Regions from separate parts of the Shimazuella sp. NTD250 genome, predicted to be linked through region 2. Evidence: predicted binding sites of a transcription regulator. Region 2 holds the regulator's gene; the other holds the start of a gene.
What was found. The regulator Rex, encoded in region 2, represses fermentation and respiration genes when NADH is low (regulators of the CRP and FNR family bind a similar motif). The targets are predictions, from matches to a motif close to TTGTGAAATATTTCACAA.
Positions count from the first base shown of each region.

Region 1 (10,376 bases), on a different contig from region 2:
TGCGACCTTTGGGTTATGAGCCCAACGAGCTACCGAGCTGCTCCACCCCGCGTCAGTGGCGACATTTGTTATTATACTATGGGCACATCTAACATGCAAGTATAAGTTTATAAATTTTTTCTCCATATATATTTTACTCCAAACCGACCTTTACGAGAACGAAAAACTTCTACACGATCTGGACTATCGTAGCCATAAAGCCACCAGTCTTCTTCCATACGTGCAGCCAAACATCTCGCTTGGAATTTTGTCTCATATAATTTCAACCAATAAACCCAATTTGTTGACATTTGGATAGTTCACCTCTTACTTCTAGTGTACCTAATTACTATCTGTTTCATGCTTAACGGACGCTTCTCATCCGAATGTATGATTCCTCATCGCAAAAGGATATACCTTTAAAAATTAATATTTATTTCATTTGTTATTCTTAATCATTTATATTTTGGATAAAATGGACACCATGCTCCACTCCTGCACATACAAAAAAAATTCATCTCCATACCTTATTATTACAGGCAGATGCTTGTTAGCTGTTCCCTCCTCCATTTAACCGAGTTTAGACACTCGGTTTTTCTGTATAAAAAAAGAGGTTCCATTTAGATAGATGGAACCTCTACATCGTTTGCTACAAATAAGCATCAATATCTTCCATTTCTTCTTCGCCTTCTTCTTCATCCCTCAGTCTATGTGCAATTCGTCCTGAAGCTGCTGCTGCAATGCTTGCAACTAAATCATCGATAAAGGTATTTACTGGACCATTTTTTGTCGTGTCCAGTTCTTTTATAATGCCAATTTTATGTTTATCTAGGTGTCCGAAAGTAGTAACTGCAATACTTCCATACCCAAAAACAGAGCCAAGAGCTAGTGTTTCATCACACCCAAATAATCCTTCATCAGAGCGAACCAGTGATAGCAATGGTTCAGACAGCATATCTCGTTCAGCTAAAATGTCCAATTCGATTCCCACTAAAATAGCATGTTGAATTTCACGTTTTTTCAAAACCGCAAGGACACTTTCCACACAAGCTTCCAACTGTAGGTTTGGAGCATAAGGTTTCTGCATCTGATACACAATATCTGCGATGGCGGCTATCGAAACACCACGATCTTTTAGTTTTTGCATAACAGCCATTTTGATTTCCTTGTTTAAAACTTTTCTCATTTTTATACTCCCCCTGTTTCCAAATCATAAACGAAATACTTTAGAAAGGAAACCCAATAAATTAAAATAAAGCAGTGTCTGAAGGAGAGTATCAAACTTATTTATTCGCTGCTGCCCTGAGTCTTTCTACTGTACTATAAGGTGTGGTGCATGTGCCTAAATTGGCATGATGCATTTGACCATTTCGTACACCATGATAATCCGAACCTGCAGTCGGAATAAGATTAAATTGTTCAGCCAATGCCTCATATCGAATTTTATCTTCTTCCGTGTGATCAGGGTGATTCACTTCTATACCAGTGAGTCCCATTTCGACAATGGTTGGGATGAGATCATCGCGATGATATATCCCAGGATGGGCCATGACTGCTACTCCACCTGCTTCTTTGATTGCTTGAATGGCTTCATCTGGGGATGTATTATTTAGCCGAACAAACGCTACACCATCTGTACCTAAATATTTATCAAATGCTTCATTTAAATCTCCTACCAGTCCCCTTTCAACAAGTATTTGACCAATATGCACTCGACCTACATTTTTTTGTTCAGAGTTAATTTCTTGTTTGGACTCCACTTCATCGATTGTAATATAGATTCCTAATTGTTCTAACTCCTCTAAAACTAAGTGATTACGCTCTTTTCTCATGTTTTGTTGTCTATCCAAAAGTCGCTGAAATGCAGGATGATAGGGGTCAATAAAATATGCTAAGATATCGATTGCTTGTCCATCCAATACTGTACTCATTTCCACTGCGGGTACAATTTCTACTCCTAATTTTTGCCCAGCAATTAACGCTTCTTGATATCCTCCTGCGGTATCATGATCGGTAATTGCTATTGCTTCTAAACCCAGTTCGGCAGCAAGTTTCACAACTTCTGTCGGGGTTTGGGTTCCGTCTGACATTATCGTATGAGAATGTAAATCTGCTCTTTTCATCCTATCACCTCATCATCTATCATACCAAAAAAGGCACCCTTTCATGGGTGCCTACACTCAACTTCATCTTACTTCACTGCACGGATTAATCGTTTCAATCTGGAAGCAAATTTCTCGGGGTTTTCTTGAATATTACGTGTATCTGCTGATACTCCTAATTCATTTGCTGCTTCAACCATTAATTGTTCTACATTATCGTTTTTCTTGGTTTGTTCGACACGATTTTGCTTATCCACGAAAAACGCCCCCTTTTGCTGAGTGTAGGTTTAGTATGTGTGGAATATCCAAAAATTAAACATAAAAAGCAACCCCTTCTGCATTGGAGAGATTGCTTTTTTTATTTTTGAAGTAAAACTTCGATATGCTCGTTTTCTTCCATAGAAACAACAGGATACATATTCTCAACCTGTGTAAACGCATACTGATTGTTATCCGATTGGATGGTTCCTTTGATCCAAAATCTTTTTTCCGTCCACATACGAGGGAAACTTCGGAGTTGAATCGGTCTCCATTGCTCACCAATTAAAATTACAGGCCCAGCTGAGGTAACATGGAGCAAAAACATATTTCGTTGTTCTGCTTCATCTTGATTTTTTTTCGTAACTCCGTTTTCCATCATCCAAGTACGAGCTTCAATCGTTTCTGGGATCAATCGAATGAATGGTACATATACCTTTTTAAATGCTTGAAACACATTGGCATGACCAGCAGACTCTAGCCAACGAAATAGGTGTTTACACGTGTTTAAAAATATACGCGCTGATATTGGAGTAGATTGATGATGGTCCATATACCAAACACTGAAAAAACGCGCTAATACATCTTCATTTAGAAGAGACCATTCAAATGATTGTCCAAAACGAAGGGAGAGATATTGGAATAGCGTTTCTAACGAACGTGAATACCAAGCTTGCGTACCTTTTTGTAGTTTGGTAACTTCCGAAACGTAGAACTGCTCTAAATGATTCAAGACAGATACTGGTAGTCCAGGTCTCTCTGCTTGATGTTCCATGGCAGATAAAAAGAAGTCTTGATTACTGTCTAAACGCATTTCTGTTGGAGCACTTGTCAATTGTTGCTCCATTGTTTCTAATTCATTTGCTCTTTGAATCGACCAACCGAGTACTCTCCAGCTGGTTTCTCGAATCGTAAGTTCTTGTTGTTCATCATCATGGTGGTTGTATTTCTCTAGCTGCACGAGTATCTCCCCTCTCATCTCATGCACAAACGATGTATAAGGGCCAAATAGTTCATAGCGATTTCCTATCCGTATGAGCCTGGCGAACACCAGTTTGTCTCTTGGTATAGCATCTTGTTTCATCACCTCATAGTCTTTATTCGTCTGGAGCGAGCGAAATGTCATCGTCTCCTGATCAGAGTCCAACATTTCAAAACAAGAAAAAGTTAATTCTGATAGGCTTTGAATCACTCTTTCTCCATCCATTCGATGATGTCGAATAGTGGATGCCCAAAGTTCTACTGGCCGTCTTCCGTTCATGCATGGTGCATCAAATAGCAAATAATAATGAAACGAGAAAGCAAAGCTTTTGGGAATAGGTTGATCTAAAGGTAACTGTAATATTTCTTTAAATCGGGTAGCCCATTTATCTTGATCATCTACTTTGGCATATCGATGAAACCATTTATCTAGATAGAGAGCAATTCCCCTTTCTGCCCTCTTTCTCGATTTTCTCTAGTCAATTCAGCTTGGTGAAAAACGATCACACGTTCACAACATTTTTTATACTTTTTACCACTGCCGCAAGTGCAGGGTTGATTTCGACCTACCATACTAACACCTCGGATGGAAATTTCCTTGTAATCCAGTATATCGGAAATAAGCATATAAGACAAAGAAAATTTCAAAAAAAGTCCACAGACAAAATATTTGTGTTATGTATCAGGTTCGATGAAAAACCAAAAAACCCTGCAATAAAATTTCATTGCAGGGTTTTCCATTACTTCACAATATGGACTTTTACATTTCGTCTGCCCCATTGTACACAATCAGCTTCACTTGAGAAATAAAGATCAATGATATGTCCTTTGATTCTTCCACCTGTATCTTCTGCAACACCGTATCCATAGCCTTCGATATAAAGTTTGGTGCCGAGTGGGATTACATCTGGATCAACAGCAACAGTTCCTTTATGAGGGGTGGTACCAGTTGCTGTTTTACTTCCATATGAAGTGTAAGCAGTTGATTCAAAGGTCATTGCTTGACCAGATAGTTCAACAGATGCAGAGATAGAACCTTCATCTTGTTTTTCTGGTTCTTTCGTTCCTAGTTTTACTAGTTCCATGACAGGAGCTACTTTATTGATTAATGTTTTGGTAAGGACAGGTTTTCCATCTTTTATCAATAGCTTCCCGTTTTTATAGAGAGCTACGATTTGATATTCTTCTTTTCCTGGTTTTCCTTTGGTTGTTACTTCTTTCTTTCCTTTTTCCAACTTGTCATCTTTTACTTCTTTGGTTGTGAATTTAATGGTTTTTGTTTCTTTTTTCACTCGCTGCTCTACTTTGTCCACAACGATCCTCATATTCTGGGTTATAGCTTCATTCATCGAAACATTTGGTTCATCCCAAGCAGATAAAAAAATCTTTCTCTCCTCTAAAAAGGAACCAACTGTTGTTTGAGAAGTGACGAAAGTACCTAGGTTCTTGCCGCCTAACTCAAGATTTACTTTACATTTACATTTTAGATCTACTGTTGTATCTCCATCTAATGATTTATTCCACGGGATAGAGGGTTGATAATTAGCTTTTAACTGTTGCACATTTTGTCCTGCACCAGCTAAAGCCTCTTCAAGTGTATTATGTAAACCCTCGCTCACAACTGTAGTTTTTCCATCACTAAATTTGACCGTCACTTTTGTCTCCATTGCAGCATAAGCGACAAAAGAACCTGATAAAAGTACTATTGCTATTACTCCTAATATTAGGAATTTCTTCATTGATCACTGTTACCGAAAAACTTAAAAATTCATTTTTAAGAAAAGGCACACTTAATTCGTATCGTCTAGACTGTCTGAAGTTTTCAGTAACAGCTTCGCACCTCCTTGTTAGGTGTACCTATTGTGTGTTGCCCATTATAACAGGACTTTTGGAGATATTCTATTTAAATGAAAAATGTTCCTTTTTTTTTCTTTTTTTTAGTTCTCATTTACTGGTAAAAACTTGTACAGTCACATATCCTTTTTTCGCTTCAGAAACAATGAGAATAGGGTTATTTCGGAGATTCTTAAACTTAAAATCAGGTCCTCCCCACGAAACAGTTGCATCTTTATTTTTGGGAACATATGGAACATTTCTGCTATGACTTTTACGTTCAATTATCGTGAGCTTTGCCTTATCTACACTGTTGAACAAGGTGGAAGATGTTTGGCATATCCCTCCTCCAATTCCTTCACTATATTCGCCTTTTACAATTATTTTGGCTTCCCGGTAACCTTTGGCTAAGGTACGCCTGCCAACGGTTTGATTGAAAGAAAAAATTTCTCCCGGCATCACCACAATATGATCAATAGCTTTAGCGGAAAGTTCAACATTATGAGATCGATTATCCATACTATTATTATAAAAAGTAGTATATGATGCTAATAATTTTCGTTTTAATTTACGAAGTTCTTTTGTAGTAAGTTTTGGACGTTGTATTTCAACGGGAATTTTTATTTTTTTCCCTATATATAAGTGAATTAAATCCATCCAACTATCCATTTCGGACAGGATGACTTTTCCCCCCGATTTTTCTGGTACAATTTGTCGATTTTCATAGTGTGCAGACGTGGGGTTGTGATTGATTTGTTTCGCAATTTTAGCAAACCAACGATGTAACTCCTGACGATCTAACGTCGTTGGATCTATGCCGTCAAAACCAGCTTGACGCAAATCCAAATACCACTGTTTTTCCCCATATGTTACATGAATGACTGGATTAGGAGACCCATCTTGAAAAATCGGGGGTAAAAGCAGAAGCATACAAGCATATAAATAAGTAAACAAAAAAATCCCCCCTTCTGTATATAGTTTGTACAAAGAAGACGGGACTTACCAAAACAAATTTATGCAATTAGAAAATGAATTACATAGGTGATCCAATAATTTATTCCAAAAATCGCCATTGGGTAAATAATTACAAGATTCAATACAAATAAGAAAGGAATAAAGATTAAAAAATTCCAATGTTTTGTCTTATGCCGAACAACTTGCATACCAATAAAAGAACCAAGCGCTCCTCCTAGCGCAGCAACGAGAAAAAGTCTCTTTTCAGGAATTCTTTGTTGACTCAGCTTTGCTTGTTTTTTATCATAAAGCATTTGAGAAAATCCAAATATATTGGCAACCACGATATAAATGATAACGAAGATATTCATAAAATTATTTTATCAGATAGACAAACTTGCATCAAGACATTGTGAATCACTTAACAAATTATGATCAATTAATGACGTTTTTCTTTATATATCATAAAAAGTATGTGAAACAGTGTACAAAGTTGTTCACAGAGAGTAAGATAATTGTATACAATTTAGACATTGATGAAGGAGGACTCAAAAATGGATTCTGCCTTTTGGAGTCGAATGCTTACTGAAGAGACACTTGCTTTTCACATTATCTGGGCTGCCATTGGAGTCGGAGTTCCTATATTTGTAAGTTTAGCAGAATTTATAGGTATTCGTAAGAAAGACATGCATTACACGATGATGGCAAAGCGCTGGACACGTGGATTTGTAATCACGGTTGCTGTCGGAGTAGTAACAGGTACATGTATCGGAGTACTGTTATCCTTGCTTTGGCCAACTTTTATGCAATTAGTTGGAAATGTGATCAGTCTGCCATTATTTTTGGAAACATTCGCGTTCTTCTTCGAAGCGATATTTTTGGGAATATACCTGTATACTTGGGATCGTTTTAAAAATCCTTATTGGCATTGGTTAACTTCTATCCCTGTCATTATCGGATCTACTCTCTCTGCAGTATTTATAACTACAGTAAATTCGTTTATGAACACTCCTGCTGGTTTTAAATTAGATGCGGCTGGGAAGGTAGTGGATATTGACCCTATCGGCGCAATGTTGAATCCTGCAACACCCTCAAAAGTAGGGCATGTTGTCTCCTCCTCGTATTTGATATCTGGCCTATTGCTAGCAGGGCTGGCAGCGTTTTTCATATTACGTGGAAGACAACATATTTATTATAGAAAAGCATTGAAATTAACAATGGTCACCACATTCATCCTGTCCATAACCACCATTTTAATGGGGGATATATCTGCAAAATTTCTAGCAGAACACCAACCAGCAAAATTAGCAGCTGCGGAGTGGCATTTTGAAACCAAGAAAGGTGCACCTCTCGTCTTATTTGGATCATTGGATCCAAAAACAAATGAAATAAAATATGCGATTGAAATTCCAAAAGCATTGAGTATTTTAGCAACAAATAACCCTAGCGGAACAGTGATTGGTTTGGATAGTATACCGAAAAATTTGTGGCCGCCTCTATATATTCATTACTTATTTGATACAAAAGTAAGTATTGGTTTCTACTTATTGTTCATAACTGCTGTATTTTTAATCCTTTGGATATGGAAAAAGGGAAATCCATTTCATCCCATCGTCTTATATGGAATCGTTATTGCAGCTCCATTGTCTTTCATCGCAATGGAACTGGGTTGGGTATTTGCGGAGGCTGGTCGTCTTCCATGGATCATAACAGGAATTATGAAAGTTGGTGAAGCAGCAACTACAGCAGCAAATGTGAAATTGATGTATTTCTTATTTACTGGACTTTATCTTTTACTGGCAATTGTTGCTTGTATTGTACTGTATCGATTATTTAAAGGAAAACCTGCTGAAGCAGAGATACAAGCTTTCGAAGGAGGTATCTCCTAATGCCACTTGAATTAATAGGTATAAGTGTACTGTGGACATTCCTCTATGGGTATATCATTGTTGCATCAATCGATTTTGGAGCTGGTTTTTTCTCCTATTACAGTTATCTGACGAAAAAAGAGCATGTCGTAAATAAAATTATTGATCGTTATCTGTCTCCTGTTTGGGAAGTTACCAATGTATTTCTCGTTTTTTTCATTGTTGGCATCGTCGGTTTTTTTCCTGACACAGCATATTATTATGGAACTGCTTTACTTATCCCTGGTGGCATTGCGTTAATTTTGCTCACCATTCGAGGCTCCTTTTATGCGTTTGCTAATTATGGCGGAAGAGATAGTAAATTTTTCTTGTTTCTATATGGAATGACCGGATTGTTTATTCCTGCGGCTCTCTCTACAGGTCTCACAATCTCAGAAGGTGGTTTTATTGTAGAGAACGGAAAGAAAATCGAGTTTTTATCTGGTGCATTATTTCGTAGCCCCTATTCATGGACAGTAGTTTTCTTAGCAATTGTAAGTATCTTGTATATCAGTGCTAGTTTTTTAACTTACTATGCAAAGAAAGCTGGAGATTTGCCTGCCATGGAACAATTGCGTAAATATGCGCTTTTTTGGAGTGGTCCTACAATACTTGCAAGTGTTCTTGTCTTTTGGGGATTATCCCAGCATAATCCTAATCATTTTGCAAAAGCATGGGACATCAGCCCTGTTTTTATTTGTTCCTTTCTTTGTTTTTTGGTGGCTGTGTTTTTTATCTGGAGGCGTAAATCACTTGGATTATCATTTATTGCTGTCATGATGCAATTCGCATTCGCCTTTTTTGGTTATGGTTACTCCCACTTACCTTATTTACTTTATCCGTACATCACATTGCAAAGCGGCTTAACTAATTCTACGATGGGATGGGCTTTAGTCCTTGCATTTATTGCTGGTTTGATCCTATTGATCCCATCTCTTGTTCTCTTAATGTGGTTGTTTTTATTTAATGCAAAATATGTGCGGAATGAAAAATAAAAATGCTGGGGGCATCCCAGCATTTTCTAATTTATCATTCGCTTTGGTGATCAGATGGTAACCATCCAAAAATTAACAGAAGATACTTTCTTCACGCTTTTAAACCATATAATCTGTAAATTTTTAATGATATTTTTCTGCTAAATTACATGCATTTATAAAAGAAGAAAATAGTTTCATCGCATGCTTATCTTGCAAGATTGACATCCCTTCAGGATGCCATTGTACACCTAGCAAAAAAGGATGACTGATACTTTCAATAGCTTCTACTACACCATCAGCAGCAAAAGCACTGATGATTAATGGAGGACATACATTTTTAACAGATTGATGATGATAGGAATTTACTCGAATCTTCTTTTCCCCCATAATGTCAAAAAGCAGGCTTTCTTTTTTAATGTCAATCGAATGAGTTGGATAACCACGTGGTGCATGTTGGTCATGGTTTAGTGCCGGGGTTATTTGTGAAGGTATATCTTGGTAAAGATCTCCTCCTAAGGCGATATTCATTAGTTGGCATCCTCTGCAAATAGCTAAAATAGGTTTATTTTGCTGTATGAATAATTCAAAAACTTTCAATTCGATTTCGTCTCGTTCAGGAATGATTACACCTAGATTTAGCGAAGGTTCTTCACCATAGTAAAACGGATCTACATCTTTCCCACCAGTAAGAAGTAACCCTGAACATTGTTCGACCATTTTTTGTATCATGATTGGGTCCCGTAAAAATGGAATAAGTAATGGGATTCCACCAGCTTGTATAACGGATTGAACGTAATCATGATTGATAAAAAATTTTTGATCATCTTGATCAATTGTAATTCCAATTATGGGGTACAACATGATCTCTCCTTTGCTACATAAAAATCTTATATATCTTATGCAACAAAAAACTCCAGCTCTATATGAACTGGAGTTTGAAATTATTCCCTTACGTCCCTTGCATGTGAACGATCTTCAAACAGATATTTGATCGCATAAATACCTGATAACCCGACAATGGTGTAAATGATTCGACTAAGTAAAGATGATTCGCGGATTGCATCTCCACCAAAAATAGCAGATACAAGATCCCATTGAAATAAGCCAACAAGTAACCAATTCAGAGCGCCAATTATCACTAATGTAAGAGCAACTTTACCCACAATTTTGGTCCTCCTTCAACAGATTGTTTCTGTTAGTATGGTACTTAATTATCTTTTTCATACAGAACCATCTAGGAGGGCTATTGACTTTTGATCCCACAAAAAAGGTAAGTACGATGGATGTACTTACCTTTTTTTCTCAGGAAGAGCGTATATTAGTAGAATTTTCTTTCTGCTTATATTCTTCGGCTAATTTATCGATTTCCTTTTTCAACTCTTCTA
Region 1 is NZ_JCAJZS010000001.1:42,718-53,093, forward strand. It holds tRNA gene AC5WOF_RS00210 (tRNA-Met) at 1-52, opposite strand, end outside; gene AC5WOF_RS00215 (hypothetical protein) at 108-290, opposite strand; gene AC5WOF_RS00220 (phosphatidylglycerophosphatase A family protein) at 629-1,165, opposite strand; gene AC5WOF_RS00225 (PHP domain-containing protein) at 1,263-2,102, opposite strand; gene AC5WOF_RS00230 (hypothetical protein) at 2,171-2,338, opposite strand; gene AC5WOF_RS00235 (hypothetical protein) at 2,440-3,600, opposite strand; gene AC5WOF_RS00240 (SEC-C metal-binding domain-containing protein) at 3,750-3,947, opposite strand; gene AC5WOF_RS00245 (3D domain-containing protein) at 4,061-5,059, opposite strand; gene AC5WOF_RS00250 (VanW family protein) at 5,265-6,107, opposite strand; gene AC5WOF_RS00255 (DUF1294 domain-containing protein) at 6,167-6,478, opposite strand; gene AC5WOF_RS00260 (cytochrome ubiquinol oxidase subunit I) at 6,662-7,996, shown strand; gene AC5WOF_RS00265 (cytochrome d ubiquinol oxidase subunit II) at 7,996-9,009, shown strand; gene AC5WOF_RS00270 (gamma-glutamyl-gamma-aminobutyrate hydrolase family protein) at 9,133-9,852, opposite strand; gene AC5WOF_RS00275 (DUF378 domain-containing protein) at 9,933-10,154, opposite strand; gene ispG (flavodoxin-dependent (E)-4-hydroxy-3-methylbut-2-enyl-diphosphate synthase) at 10,294-10,376, opposite strand, start outside.
Region 1: the regulator Rex is predicted to act here: its motif matches at 6,518-6,535, upstream of AC5WOF_RS00260 (cytochrome ubiquinol oxidase subunit I).

Region 2 (10,376 bases):
TTAGTTGTTTCTGGGGGTCATACGGAGCTTATTTATATGAAAGATCATATGCGTTTTGAACGGATTGGACGTACACGAGATGATGCAGTAGGCGAGGCGTTTGACAAAGTTGCTCGTTTGATGAACCTTCCTTATCCAGGAGGACCGCACATTGACCGCTTAGCAGCCCAAGGCTCACCTGTCTATCCCTTGCCACGGGCATGGCTGGAGAAAGAGTCATTGAATTTTAGCTTTAGTGGTTTAAAATCCGCCGTCATGCAATTTATCAAACAAAATGAGCATTACTCTGAAAAAGACTTAGCAGCTAGTTTCCAAGATGCAGTGTTAGATGTAATTGTTGAGAAGACATTTCGAGCGATGGAGCAAAAAGATGTAGAACATCTTGTCGTAGCTGGAGGGGTAGCGGCAAATAGCGGTTTGCGTAGCCGATTGCACAATAGAGCGAAGCAAAATAACATGACATTATGTATACCGCCACTAGAACTCTGTACCGATAATGCAGCGATGATTGCGTCCGCAGCATACTTTCTTTACGATGCTGAGAAGAAAGCTGACTTAGAACTCAATGCAGTAGCAAATCTTCCATTGATTTAATTTGTTGTAAATTTCCCTTCTAAATTTTTGTATACTATAACCATTATACATTTGATACTATAAGTATCTTTTTTGGGGGAAATGGGGAGCACATGAAACAGTCAGAATGGAAAAAATTCGGCAAACTCGTTTTATTTGTCACTGCATTTAGCATTGGGCAATGGATTCTCTGGAAACTATTAGCACCTGTTCAAGTTGTATTTACGATAAATGGATATGCACTCGACCTGACAAAAGCACTCCATCTGATAGAGAGTGTGTTGATTTATTCTGCGGTTTTATATGTTTTATTAAAAAAATATGGGTATTGGGAGAAGATTTTTGGTTCACAGGATATGATTGAACCTGAAACTAAAGAGGAAAATGCTACTAGTAAATAAGCTTTACTAGATTAAATGGATGGATGAAACAGCAAAGAAAAAGGCAAAGTTAGCAGATATTGCTAGCTTTTTTGCGTTTTTTAACATTTTTTAAGTATTCTCATTTTGTGGAATGTAACATATAATAAAAATATCAACAACCACCCGTCCCTATCCGAGTAATCTCGGAGAAATCGAGGATACTGCCATGACCGCTCGTCGCGCCTTCGAGATCGTCAGCAACGAGATCAACGACTTCAAGAACAGCGACTCCTTCCGCGCCCTGAAGATGTACGTTCTGGGTGTGGCCATCATTCTCACGGCCATGCTCATGACCGGCCGCACCACGCCCGCCGAGATCAAGTTCTACACCATCCGTACGGCCGGCTACGTGTTCGACCTGTACATGGAGTTCCTCTCCTGGATCAGCTCCCTGTACACGTTCGACAACTTCAAGCTGGTCTTCGAGATCGCGTTCATCACGGGTCTCGTGTTCCACGTGCTCAAGCTGGTCGTGAAGTCCATCTCCAACCGCATCGACAACTGGCGGAACCGGAAGAACGCCGTCGTCGCGATCCTTCCCGCCGCTCCCCAGTGGAACGAGGAGGGCAGCGGCGAGCAGTGGTCGACGCGAAACTACATCGCGCAGTAGTCCATCGACCGGGACGGGAAGGGCGATTTGTGTGGTTCTGAGTAGCAGACAGAAATGTCTCCTCCCACACCGATCGTCCCCCGTAATATAATGAATTCCATATAGATGATAAAAAGCTAGCAAGAATGCTGGCTTTTTTTGTTGCATGAAAATTTGTATTGTCATATTAGTATGAAGATCAGCCTTTGTTTACAAGGAATATTTGTATATAATAAAAGTATCGTATCCCGTCCTACAACCAGCATTGCTGGAGAATGTGAGCATCAGATGTTCAAGCTGTCCAAGTTCTCCGAGCGTACCCGTCGGAACCTGCTCCTCGCCGGTGTCAGTGTTCTCATCGCTGCATTCTTCTACGTCATCACGAACTCCGTGGTGGGTATGTACAACATGATCGAGCACGTCCAGCATGCTCCCGTGGCCACGTCCACGGTCGAGCACTCCTTCGAGCGGCAGGTTCAGCGTTCTGTCGTCATCAACGTTGACGTCGACGACACCGTGAAGGGTGTGAAGAGCACCTTCAACAGTTGGAAGAAGACCGCCGGTGAGCAGGTGGAGCAGCACAGCGCCCCGACCATCGGAAACTTCCTCCGGTGGATGATCGTTCTGATGATCGGAGGACCGATCGTCAGCCTGATCCTGTGCATCCCTCTCGCAGCGTCGGAAGCAAGGTAGTCGTAGCCAATACACATCACTGTCCCCCGTAAATCCATAACTTAAATATAGATTATAGGGAGGTTAGCCTAGAGGCTGGCCTTTTTTTGTGTTTTTTACAAGGGTTGTATTCCCCTCATCTTTGTATATAATAAGCACATAACAACATCCGTCCAATCTAGGAGCTGGGATCATGAGGATCCGTGTCGCACTGTTCGCTGTGGCAGTCGCTGGTTTTTTCGTCCTTTCGATCATCGGAGCGCAGCTTGAAGCGCTGGAATCCGGACTTGGAATGCTCGGTCTGGAGGTCGAAAACCCGATGACCAAGATCTTCGAAGCTCTTGGCTCTGTCCTTGAGGTCATAGCTTGGATCACCCTTATCGTCGGGGGTGTGTACTTGTACTTCAAGCTCAATCCGAACAAGAGGTACTAGTCTCTGGCTGAGTACCATACAGCTTAATCCAACAAAGAGCCGATTTGGACGGAAGGACAGTGTGTCGAGTTGAGGTATTCATACATCCTCGCACATCTGTCCCCCGATAAAAAACTCATTGATATAAAAAAGAGGCTGGTCTTGTGGCTAGTCTTTTTCTGTCATATTTTACAAATTAGAAAATATCTTTTGAAAATAAAACATTACAGGTATACTGATTATGTACCTGTAGATGGCAACTGTAACAAATGAGGTTCCAATGTTCTCTACTGCTCAGAATCTGTTCTCTCCAGAAGATGACTCCATAGCTATCATCAAAGCTGGAGTACGTCATGAGTTCGACGAGACGCTGTTTTCACTCTCCATTGCGAACCCATTGGTATGGGAAGGTCTGATCTTGATCATCTGCTTCTTGGTCTTTCGGGCTGCATTCAAGGAGAGAAACTAAAGACGCCTTATTTAACTTTTGTAGGAGTAGGGCGATTGGACGTTTGTTTATGGTAGCAACACGCTAGTCATATGCATTCGTCCCCCGAAAATATTTTTTTAAAAAATAAAGTCTCCAAGACCAAGCAAAATATAGCTTGGTTTTTTCATGCCTCTATAAAAAAGTGGTATGATTAGTAAGTTCATCGAAGATAGAGAGTAGGTGAAAATATAATTGGAAAAACAAACTATACGAAAAGAAATAATTGCACTTCGGACAAAAATGAGTTCTTCAGATCGTCTGCAAGCATCACGTAAAATTTGTGAGAAAATCAAGCAACTTCCGATTTACCAAGAAGCAACTTCGATTTTGGCTTATTTTGCTGTTCGCAATGAAGTCAGTCTCTATGCCCTTATCGAAGATGCTTGGAAATCAGGAAAGAGGGTTTCGCTACCAAGTATGGAACAAGATAAGATTGTTCCTCGTTTGTTTACGACGCCCAGTACTTTGGAAACAGGAGATTTTCATATTCTGGAGCCGGATAAATCTTGTGAAAAAATAGATATCACCAAACTTGATTTGGTTTTGGTTCCTGGTGTTGCTTTTGACCAAAAAGGATATCGATTAGGTTTTGGCAAAGGTCACTATGATCGGTTTTTTGAAAATTTACCTGATGTCTACAAGTGTGGAATCGCTTACGACGAACAAATAGTGGAGACCATCTATCCAGAAGTACATGATATTCCTATGGACTTTGTGCTTACACCTAATAATAAAAACTTGCCGATTGGCAAGCCTTTCAAAGCGCAGACAGAGGGTTAGTTGCACTTATGCACCTCAGACAAGGGCACAAGTCTCGTTACGTCTCTATGCTCCTAGTCTCGCTTTGTAGATAGGATAAAATTTATACTCTCTTATCTACTAACGAGATATAAACTATGTTCCTGTGATATTTTGCCTGTTCGATTTTTTGCCGTATAATATAAGCTGGGAGGGGGTGGCTATCCTTGGCAGAACAGAAAATCCCAAAGGTAACTGCAAAAAGATTGCCATTGTATTACCGCTATTTAGAAAAGTTACATGCCATTGGCAAACAGCGGATTTCTTCTGCTGACTTAAGTGAAGCATTACAGATTGATCCAGCCACCATCCGGCGTGACTTTTCCTATCTTGGCGAACTTGGGAAAAAAGGATATGGTTACAATGTTACCTATCTATTGCAGTTTTTAAGAGATTTCCTAAAACAAGATGAGGTCACAAATGTGGTACTCATTGGAGTTGGAAATCTAGGGACAGCTTTATTGCGGTACAATTTTTACCGATCTCACAATACAAAGATTGTTGCTGGTTTTGATCAAGAGATAAGTAAGATTGGCTCCGATATAGATGGTATTCCGGTTTATTCGATGGATCGGTTAGCTGAAGTAATTTTGTTGCATCATGTGGAAGTAGCGATTCTGACTGTTCCTTTAAATGTAGCTCAGCCAACTGCTGACTTTATTGTGGATGCTGGAATTAGAGGAATCTTAAACTTTACACCTGCACGTATAACAGCACATGATCATGTACGTATTCACCATATAGATCTTACTACGGAACTTCAGACGCTTATTTATTTTCTGAAAAAGTTTCCAACAGATGAAAATCTGGAAGAGGAAGAGTTTTAAGGGGTTAATTCATGAGTGAAAAAGAATACCAGCCATTAGTAGATCATCTCACTGAACTTAGGCGCCGACTTATATGGGTCCTTGCTACTTTTGTTGTTGGTTTAGTTGTGAGTTTCATCTATGCAGCAGATATCTTTAAGATCATCAGTAAGGATGCCAATGAGCATTTTGCGTTGTATGCTCTGTCTCCAGCTGATTCATTTAAAATTTATATGCAAATCTCGCTGGTAGCAGCATTTATTCTCGCTTTACCTGTGCTGCTCTACCATCTTTGGCAATTTGTACGTCCTGGACTGGAAGAGAGAGAACAAAAAGCGGCTCTCATCTATATTCCAGTCGCATTCCTTCTTTTTATCGGGGGATTAGCTTTTGGGTATTTTTTAGTCTTTCCATTGATGATTGATTTCCTTACGAACATATCGAAAGAACTTGGTGTTAAACAGATGTATGGGATTTATCAGTACATCAGTTTTATGTTGAATGTGATTGTGCCCTTGGCATTATTATTTTTGCTTCCTGTTGTTGTTCTCTTTTTAACACGTTTGAGACTGATCACACCTTCCTTATTGATCAAAGTGCGTAAGGTTGCGTACATGATTTTAATTGTGATTGCTCTTATTATCACACCAGATTTACTTTCCAACTTCTTGGTTGCTGTTCCATTGATCTTGTTATATGAGTTGAGCATTGGATTATCTGTTTGGTTATATCGACGGATCGAAAGAGAAACAGCACTAGAAGAAATAGAGAATGAAGACTAGGATTTTTTTTCACAGAGAGCTTGCAAAATGTGTCTTTGATGATTAATATAAGTAGTGGGTGTTAGCACTCGCCGACGATGAGTGCTAATAAACGAACGACAAAAAGGAGGTTTTCCTACTATGATCAAACCACTTGGTGATCGAGTCATTCTAGAAGCTGTTGAGAAAGAAGAAACAACCGCTAGCGGTATTGTACTACCTGATTCCGCTAAGGAAAAACCACAAGAAGGCAGAATTGTTGCAGTAGGTGCTGGACGTGTCGATGAAAACGGCAACCGTGTTGCGTTAGAAGTAAACGCTGGCGACCTCGTAATTTTCTCCAAATATGCTGGAACCGAAGTGAAATATGGTGAGAAAGAATACCTCATTTTACGTGAAAGCGATATCCTTGCAGTTATTGAGTAATTTTTACATAAGAAGGGAGATTTTTAAAAATGGCTAAAGAGATTAAGTTCAGTGAAGACTCTCGTCGTGCGATGCTTCGCGGTGTGGATGCACTTGCAGATGCAGTAAAAGTAACATTGGGGCCAAAAGGCCGTAACGTTGTATTGGAACGTAAATTTGGTTCTCCACTTATTACAAACGACGGTGTTACCATTGCAAAAGAAATCGAATTAGAAGATGCTTTTGAAAATATGGGAGCTCAATTGGTAAAAGAAGTAGCTACCAAAACAAACGATATCGCAGGGGATGGAACTACTACTGCTACCGTACTAGCTCAAGCGATCATCCGTGAAGGATTGAAAAACGTAGCTGCTGGTGCAAATCCTATGATCGTTCGTAAAGGTATTGAAAAAGCAGTTGCAACAGCTGTGACTCAAATCCAAGAGATTGCAAAACCAATCGAAGGTAAAGAGTCTATTGCTCAAGTAGCAGCTATCTCTGCAAACGAAGAAGAAGTAGGTAAATTGATCGCTGAAGCGATGGAAAAAGTCGGTAACGATGGTGTTATCACTGTAGAAGAATCCAAAGGGATTACTACCGAGCTAGAAGTAGTAGAAGGTATGCAATTTGACCGTGGATACATTGCATCCTACATGGTAACTGATACAGACAAAATGGAAGCAGTATTAGATGATCCATATATTCTTATCACAGATAAGAAAATCAGCAACATCCAAGAGATTCTTCCAATTTTGGAAAAAGTAGTACAACAAGGACGCCCTATCTTGATCATCGCTGAAGATCTAGAAGGGGAAGCTCTTACCACTATCGTTGTGAACAAACTTCGTGGAACCTTTACTGCTGTAGCTGTAAAAGCTCCTGGATTTGGTGATCGTCGTAAAGCTATGCTAGAAGACATCGCTATTCTCACTGGTGGTCAAGTTATTACAGAAGATCTCGGTCTCGATTTGAAAACGACTGGTCTAGAATCTCTAGGTAATGCACGTCAAGTACGTATAAACAAAGACAACACCATTGTTGTAGATGGTTCTGGTGAAGTTTCCGACATCAAAGCTCGTGTTTCCCACATTCGTCAACAAATCGAAGAAACCACTTCTGAATTTGACAAAGAGAAATTGCAAGAGCGCTTGGCAAAACTTTCTGGTGGTGTAGCAGTTATCAAAGTTGGTGCAGCTACTGAAACCGAATTGAAAGAGAAAAAACTTCGCATCGAAGATGCTCTAAACTCCACACGTGCAGCAGTGGAAGAAGGTATTGTATCCGGTGGGGGTACTGCGCTTGTTAATGTAATTCGTGCAGTAGAAGAACTAGAGGCTTCTCTTCCAATCGGAGATGAAAAAACTGGTGTATCTATCATCAAACGTTCCCTAGAAGAACCAGTACGCCAAATTGCACACAATGCAGGTCTTGAAGGTTCTGTAATTGTAGAGCGTCTGAAAAAAGAAGATGTTGGGGTAGGTTTCAATGCACTATCTGGAGAATGGGTTAACATGATCCAGGCTGGTGTGGTTGATCCAGCTAAAGTTACTCGTTCTGCACTGCAAAATGCTGCATCTGTTGCTGCAATGGTTCTTACCACTGAAGCTGTTGTTGCAGATAAACCAGAAGAAAACAAAGCTCCAGCTATGCCTGATATGGGTGGCATGGGCGGAATGGGCGGCATGATGTAATATACATCATAAAACCTTGAACAATATCAGAAAAGGTCTTTCATCCGTTTTGAATGGATGGAAGACCTTTTTCTTTTTTGTTGTCACAAATAGAAAATGAACCTTCTGATAAGATGGTTCAAGTTAGAAATGTTGCTATTTTTGCAAGGCAATTATCAATTATTAATGTGGAGATCGATAGGTAAAATGAATAATTAAATCTTTAATAGGTATACTTCATTATAAATAAGTATAAAAGTATTGTTAATTCATATAAGATGTGCTAATCTTTATGAAAGCGTATACAGAACGGATTGTAACTGTTAAATCAGGCAAAACCGATCACCTTGGAAAAGGTAAGGTCTTGCCTTTTTCTGTTATCGGAGGTGACAAGGTGAAAATTAGTAAAATATTAAACAATAATGCAGTTATCTCAAGTAAAGATAAACAAGAGATTATCGTTATTGGACGAGGAATTGCTTTTAGTAAGCGTGTTGGAGATGAGATTGACCAGCAGCAGATCGATAAGATTTTCACTTTGGAAAACGAAGATACGATGAAAAAGTTCAAGTCCTTGATTACGAATATGCCTATTGAATATATGGAGTTATCTGAGAAGATAATTGCATATGCAAAAATGAAATTAGGAAAAAAGCTCAATGATAGTATTTATATTCATTTGACGGATCACATTCATTTTGCTATCGATCGGTATAAAAATAATTTACCGATTAAAAATGGATTGCTATGGGAAACCAAGCAATTTTACAAAGAGGAATATGAAATTGGCTTAGAGGCATTAAATATGGTTTGTGATCAATTTGGTGTGATTTTACCAGAAGATGAAGCTGCTTTTCTTGCGCTTCATATCGTGAATGCTGAGTTGAATGAAGAGATGCCTGTTTTGAAAAATATGACAAAAGTACTGCAAGAAATATTAACGATTGTACGCTATCATTTTAAAATCGATTTTAATGAAAATAACTTAACCTATTATCGTTTTATTACTCATTTGAAGTTTTTTTCCCAGCGTTTAGTCAAAGGAAGTCATTATCATAGTAAAACGGATGATGATTTATATCAGATTATCCAAAAAAAGTACTCAGAAGCGTATAGTTGTTCGCGGAAAATAAAGAAATTTATTGAAAATAGTTATACCTACGAATTAACAGATGAAGAAATGATTTACTTGACTATCCATATCGAGCGAGTCGTAAAAAATAATAACGAACAATAGGGGTTGTAACCTTGTGGGCAAAACCTGAGCAGATCATTCCATTTGAATGGCTGCTTAGGTTTTTTTATTCCTATTTTTGACTACACAATACAGCTTCAGATAAGGGAGTGTAAATATGAATTACGAAGACTTTGCCAAAGAAATAGTCCAATTAGTCGGTGGGAAGCAAAATATTTCTAGTCTTGTACATTGTGCGACTCGCTTGCGATTTAAATTAAAGGATGTTAAGAAGGCAGATAAGGAAAATCTACAGCATTTGCAGGGTGTGTTAAGCGTTGTGGAAAGTGGCGGACAATTTCAAGTTGTGGTCGGAAGCGATGTTCCAGAGGTTTATAAAGAAATTAAAAAAATCGCCGATCTAGATAACGCAAGAAATGATGGATCAAAAAATAAGTCGAATATGGGAACACAAATTTTTGAAGTCATTTCGGGTAGTTTTTCTCCGTTGCTAGGAGCGATTTCTGGAGCAGGTATGCTAAAAGCATTATTAGCTATTTTAACAATGACAGGATTATTATCTGATAAAAGTGGAACTTACTTTATTTTATCAGCAGCAGCAAATGCGATTTTTTACTTCCTCCCTATTTTTCTAGGAATTACAGTGGCGAAAAAGCTAGGGGCGAATCCTTATGTAGGGGGGATTATTGGGGCCGCCTTATTAGAACCAAACTTTACTGGCTTGCTAAAAAATACTGGTGATATCTCACATTTTCTAGGCATTCCAGTTGTTTTGATGAATTATTCATCTACTGTTTTTCCAGTATTTATCGCTGTCTGTATATATGCGGTTTTAGATAAATTTCTAAAGAAAATCATTCATAAAGACTTACAAATATTTTTGGTTCCGATGCTCGTGCTGATGATCATCGTACCATTGACCGTTATAGCATTTGGCCCATTTGGCGTATATCTTGGAAATGCTATCAGTCATGGTGTTAGCTTTTTGAGTGCAAAAAGTGGAATCTTAACAGGAGCTGTGATGGGTGCAGCTTGGACATTTTTAACCCTATTAGGTCTTCATTGGGGCTTGGTGCCACTCTTTTTACAAAATATAACATCTGGAGGCGATCCGCTTTTAGCGATGATAGGTGCTGCTCCTTTTGCTCAGATGGGACTTGCCCTCGGTATTTTCTTAAAAACAAAGGACAAAAATTTAAAAACAATTGCCGGCTCAGCGTTTTTACCTGCTGTATTGTCCGGTATAACAGAACCAATTCTTTATGGATTGCTGCTTCGATACAAAAAGACTATTCCTTATGTTGTGATTGCCGGAGCGGTTGGCGGTGCAATCGTTGGTTCAGTTGGAGCAAAAGCAAAAGTATTTATCGCACCTGCTTTTACAAGTATTCCAACAGTCACACCGATGGCATTTTACGCAATTGCGATGTTGACAGCCTTTTTTGGGGTCATGATTTTAACTTTATTATTCGGTTATGAAGACAGAAAGAAGAAAGAAGGAGAAAAAATCCCAGCAAATGATCAACTGACGGTAAAAAGAGAATCTATCATCAGTCCGCTAACGGGGATTGTCAAGCCGTTAT
Region 2 is NZ_JCAJZS010000004.1:439,351-449,726, forward strand. It holds gene tsaD (tRNA (adenosine(37)-N6)-threonylcarbamoyltransferase complex transferase subunit TsaD) at 1-594, shown strand, start outside; gene AC5WOF_RS13260 (hypothetical protein) at 687-974, shown strand; gene AC5WOF_RS13265 (hypothetical protein) at 1,162-1,605, shown strand; gene AC5WOF_RS13270 (hypothetical protein) at 1,873-2,277, shown strand; gene AC5WOF_RS13275 (hypothetical protein) at 2,450-2,689, shown strand; gene AC5WOF_RS13280 (hypothetical protein) at 2,949-3,137, shown strand; gene AC5WOF_RS13285 (5-formyltetrahydrofolate cyclo-ligase) at 3,351-3,938, shown strand; gene AC5WOF_RS13290 (redox-sensing transcriptional repressor Rex) at 4,124-4,783, shown strand; gene tatC (twin-arginine translocase subunit TatC) at 4,795-5,544, shown strand; gene groES (co-chaperone GroES) at 5,665-5,949, shown strand; gene groL (chaperonin GroEL) at 5,979-7,619, shown strand; gene licT (BglG family transcription antiterminator LicT) at 7,993-8,835, shown strand; gene AC5WOF_RS13315 (beta-glucoside-specific PTS transporter subunit IIABC) at 8,951-10,376, shown strand, end outside.